Regions from separate parts of the Enterococcus sp. AZ126 genome, predicted to be linked through region 1. Evidence: predicted binding sites of a transcription regulator. Region 1 holds the regulator's gene; the other holds the start of a gene.

Region 1 (2,395 bases):
TCGATCGCACCTTCAGCACCACCTGCACCAATTAAAGTATGCAATTCATCGATAAACAAAATAACTTCGCCATCTTGATAAATTTCATCGATGACTTTTTTTAGTCGATCTTCAAATTCACCGCGATACTTGGTCCCCGCAACTAAAGCACCCATATCTAACATCATCAAGCGTTTTTCCAGCATATCTTCAGGAACTTCACCGTTCACTATTTTTTGCGCCAATCCTTCAGCGATTGCAGTCTTACCGACCCCAGGTTCACCAACTAAAACAGGATTATTCTTAGTACGACGACTTAAAATTTGAATCAATCGTCTAACTTCTTGCGAACGTCCAACTACAGGATCTAGATTGTTTTCACGTGCCAACTTCGTCAAATCACGCGCTAATGAATCCAATGTTGGTGTTCCTTTAGGCGCTGCTTTTTGGGCTTGATTATTCCGACGACGCCCCACATTACCACTCATTTGTGGATCAGTAATGCCTATTTTTTTCATCACTAACTGACGCATTTTAGACAAGCTTAAACCTAAATTTAATAAAATACGTGAAGCTAATATATCTTCATCTCTTAACAATCCTAGTAGAATATGTTCTGTTCCGATATTTGGTGCTCCTAAACGCTTGGCTTCATCACCTGCATAAGCAAAAATTTGTTTTGCACGAGGAGAATAAGGCAAATATGCACCTTTGGGGTATCCCTTAACAGTTCCGTAGCCAGTTAGGTGTTCTATTTCTTCACGAATATCATTCTTATCTGCGTTTAATTGACGCAATGACTTCCCGGCAATTCCATTTGGCTCTAAGACTAATGCTAACAATAAATGTTCTGAGCCAACAGATTGATGCCTAAAATATTTTGCTTCTTCTTGTGCAATAGCTAATACTGCCTTGGCACTTTCAGTAAATAATTCATCCATACTATCATTCCTCCTCGTAACTCAAACGTTCTAAAAATGAATGCATCAATTGAGCACGTAAATAATCTTCATTTGATCCTGTTTTACCTAAAACCTGTTTACCAAGAACAGACAGTATCAGATTTCCTTCTCTTTTAGTTATAACTTCTTCTTCATACAACTTTTGTACGAAAATCAACGCATCTTTTTCTGAAAGTTCACTACCCGTAAATTGAGCCATTTGCTTTAATAATTGGTCACTATCAGAAATTTGGACTTTAGCAATCCTAATGTAACCACCACCGCCACGTTTACTTTCCACAGAATATCCTCGTTGAATTGTAAAACGCGTGTTGATAACATAATTAATCTGGGAGGGAACACAATTGAATAAGTGAGCCATTTCAGCTCTACGAATCTCAATTTTACTGCTTTCTTCAAGAATCTTTTTTAAATATGCTTCTATTAAATCCGAAGTATTTTGATTACTCATCACACTCATCCTTTTCCCTTGACTAATACTGACCTTAATTATACATAATTTTAAGTGTTTAATAAAGGAGAATGCCTAATTTGATAAGAAAAGATTATTTACAGCTTTTAGTAAATTTAAAGTATAAGGCTAGGAAGTAAGTTAAACGCTTCTGTCCCAACCCCATACTTTTCTAGAACTTTCCCAGAGATACAATGATTATCGTAAAGCTATTCCATTGATAACCTCAAAAATCAATTTTTTCTATTTTATCCGCTAAGTTCTTTTCAATCAATTCTTTAAAATATTATAAAACAACAAAACACCACTCAAAAGAATGAGTGGTGTTCATACGAAATTAAAATAATCGGGAAGACAGGATTCGAACCTGCGACCCCTTGGTCCCAAACCAAGTGCTCTACCAAGCTGAGCTACTTCCCGTAGCTATAATAATAAAAAAAGACTAAACGTTCAAAAGGACCTAAATTCTCTGAACCTTTTAATCCGCAGTCAAATACTTTAACTATGCACCCAAAGGGAGTCGAACCCCTAACCTCTTGATTCGTAGTCAAGCACTCTATCCAGTTGAGCTATGGGTGCTACATTTCTAATGCCGAGGACCGGAATCGAACCGGTACGGTGATCACTCACCGCAGGATTTTAAGTCCTGTGCGTCTGCCAGTTCCGCCACCCCGGCGAAAGAACAAGCTAAGCGGAAAACGGGGTTCGAACCCGCGACCCCCACCTTGGCAAGGTGGTGCTCTACCACTGAGCTATTTCCGCAGTCTGGATGCCGGCTAAAGGATTTGAACCCTCGACCCTCTGATTACAAATCAGATGCTCTACCAACTGAGCTAAGCCGGCGTGATGTTCGCCTAGTTATAAAACGAGACTAAAAATGCGGGTGAAGGGACTTGAACCCCCACGCCGTAAGGCGCTAGATCCTAAATCTAGTGCGTCTGCCAATTCCGCCACACCCGCAAAATATTCCTATGAGCCGTGCAGGGCTCGAACCTGCGACCCT
Region 2 (2,395 bases), 1.2 Mb from region 1:
TTAACAATGGCATTTGCAACATTAGGTTTGATTCAATTGTTCCATGCTTTCAACGTGAAATCTATTTATCAGTCAATCTTTAAAGTTGGACTATTCAGAAATAAATCATTCAACTGGGCAATATTAGTTTCGTTCCTATTATTAGCAGCAACGATTCTAATACCAGGATTCAACGACTTGTTTAGCGTAACTTCTTTAGATAGTTACCAATGGGCGATCGTTGCTGGAACATCATTTGCGATTATTCCGATCGTTGAAATCGTGAAGTTCATTCAACGTAGAATGGGTAAAAGCTAAAACAAATTTTAAGGTATAAAAAGCACAAGTGAGCATCTTAATAGGCGCTCACTTGTGCTTTTTTTGAAAAAGAATAAATTTAAGCAGTTAAATGGGTAACAATCGCTTTTTCAAAATCCGGTAGATCATCCGGAGTACGGCTAGTGATAAGATTCTTATCAATTACAACAGATTCATCCTTGATAGTACCACCTGCATAAGCTAAGTCTGGTTGAACAGTAATGTAGGAAGTCAAGGTCCGTCCCTCAGTTAAACCAGTTTGAATAAATAATTGTGGTCCGTGGCAAATCGCAAAAAGTGGTAAATCATTTTCTAAAAAATATTTAGTGAAATCAACAAAACGTTGATCTGCGCGAAGTTGATCTGGAGAAAAGCCGCCAGGAATCAGTAAGGCAACAAAATCATCAGGTGTTACATCTTCAATAGCAACATCAATCGTAAAGGTAGTTCCTTTTTTACCTGTGATTAGTTTACCCGCTTCTTTTTCAATGAGAACGACCTCATAACCCGCTTTTTCCAAGGCTTTTTTAGGAGAGGTTAATTCTACATCTTCTACCATATCAGTTACTAGTACTGCTACTTTTTCTGTCATCGAATCGCCTCTTTCTACTTTAAATTGCTCATACAACGAAGAGCTTAATCAAATGGTAAAGGGAATATTTTTTAGATGCAAAAGATATGCCTATTTTTTAAGGTCAAAACAAGTCAAAAAAGTGGACAAATTCTCAGATTGCGGTATTATTAATAGAGAGATTTAGCTTTAAAATATGGAGGTTATCAGATATGAACTATTTAGATGAAAACGAAGAAACAGAAGACAAACAACAACCAAATGCGTTTATGAAAAAATTGTTCGAAGAACGGACAATTTTGATTTACGGTGAAATCAATCAAGACTTGGCTCGTGAAGTAACTTCTCAATTACTTTTACTTGCAGCTATGGGAGATGAACCAATCAAGATTTTCATTAATAGTCAAGGTGGTCACGTTGAAGCTGGCGACACAATCCATGATATGATCAAATTTGTAAAACCAGAAGTGATCGTGATCGGAACAGGTTGGGTCGCAAGTGCAGGCATTACGATTTACTTAGCGGCTGAAGCGAAGAATAGATATAGCTTACCAAATACTCGCTATATGATTCATCAACCAGCAGGCGGCGTCCAAGGACAAAGCACAGAGATCCAAATAGAAGCAAAAGAAATCATCCGCATGCGTGAACGTGTGAATCGTCTGATTGCTGAAGCGACAGGTCAAACTTACGAAAAAATCGCAAAAGATACAGACCGTAATTTCTGGATGTCTGCTGACGAAGCAAAAGATTATGGCATGGTTTCTAAAATCATTAATACAAGTGACGAAATCAACTAAGGTGTAAATAAGTATAAGACAGAGGCATTTAAGCCCAAGAAATAAGCAGGAGTTCATGGAAAGTCTCTTCAAATTTTTGTGACTGTCAACTTATTTCCGAAGGAGTTGCTTTTGCTTCTACCATTTATTCAGATTCTTTAAGGCTAGAACATAACGCTGCAAGTTATGTTCTAGCCTCATCTTTTTTTATCGAAAAATTAGTAGAAAAACATACTTTTGTAGATTCCTCTTGTCATGCACCTATGAAAAAGTGTAAAATTGAGTGATTACTAAAAGAAAGTAGGAAAGATAGTGAAACCAAATTTAGGCTATTATGTTCAAAAAATCAATGATATTGTAAAAGAGACAGAAGAAGTTGGCGAAAAGATGAACGACTATTATGAAGAAGTACGTAAAGCAATCGATGAAGGCAAGGCTTCTGAGTTAGCACCAGAAAGAATCATAGAAATAAAAAATGTCTTTCAAGATGGAACCAAAGAATACACATTAATGCTTGAAAAAGTAACACAATTACGTCCACCGGCTCGTGTAATGGGAATCCATAAAAAATTCGAACGTTCATATATCGAATATTTAGCTGGATGTAATGAAATGATTTTATCATTAGATCCAGAAAAAGGAATAGATGTTGAGTCATTTAACAACTCTGAAGAAAAGCAAGACAAAGCAACAGATGATATTTCATTTGCAATTACGCGAATGAGTAATCTTTTATTGAAAAAATAAA

What was found. Region 1 encodes CtsR, which represses protease genes until heat stress. Its sites were predicted from a motif close to TTGGTCAAAAAAGGTCAAANA; they were not measured.
Region 2: a site for CtsR is predicted at 989-1,009, ahead of IGI43_RS05410 (ATP-dependent Clp protease proteolytic subunit). Genes of this name have one in related genera too.

Annotation. Positions count from the first base shown of each region.
Region 1 covers NZ_JBIOSB010000001.1:2,317,799-2,320,193, reverse strand. Annotated here, with positions in the region: gene IGI43_RS10975 (ATP-dependent Clp protease ATP-binding subunit) at 1-920, opposite strand, end outside; gene IGI43_RS10970 (CtsR family transcriptional regulator) at 925-1,392, opposite strand; tRNA gene IGI43_RS10965 (tRNA-Pro) at 1,739-1,812, opposite strand; tRNA gene IGI43_RS10960 (tRNA-Arg) at 1,898-1,971, opposite strand; tRNA gene IGI43_RS10955 (tRNA-Leu) at 1,983-2,068, opposite strand; tRNA gene IGI43_RS10950 (tRNA-Gly) at 2,083-2,154, opposite strand; tRNA gene IGI43_RS10945 (tRNA-Thr) at 2,163-2,235, opposite strand; tRNA gene IGI43_RS10940 (tRNA-Leu) at 2,271-2,352, opposite strand; tRNA gene IGI43_RS10935 (tRNA-Lys) at 2,365-2,395, opposite strand, start outside.
Region 2 covers NZ_JBIOSB010000001.1:1,110,926-1,113,320, reverse strand. Annotated here, with positions in the region: gene IGI43_RS05420 (cation-translocating P-type ATPase) at 1-297, shown strand, start outside; gene IGI43_RS05415 (type 1 glutamine amidotransferase domain-containing protein) at 377-889, opposite strand; gene IGI43_RS05410 (ATP-dependent Clp protease proteolytic subunit) at 1,081-1,668, shown strand; gene IGI43_RS05405 (hypothetical protein) at 1,960-2,394, shown strand.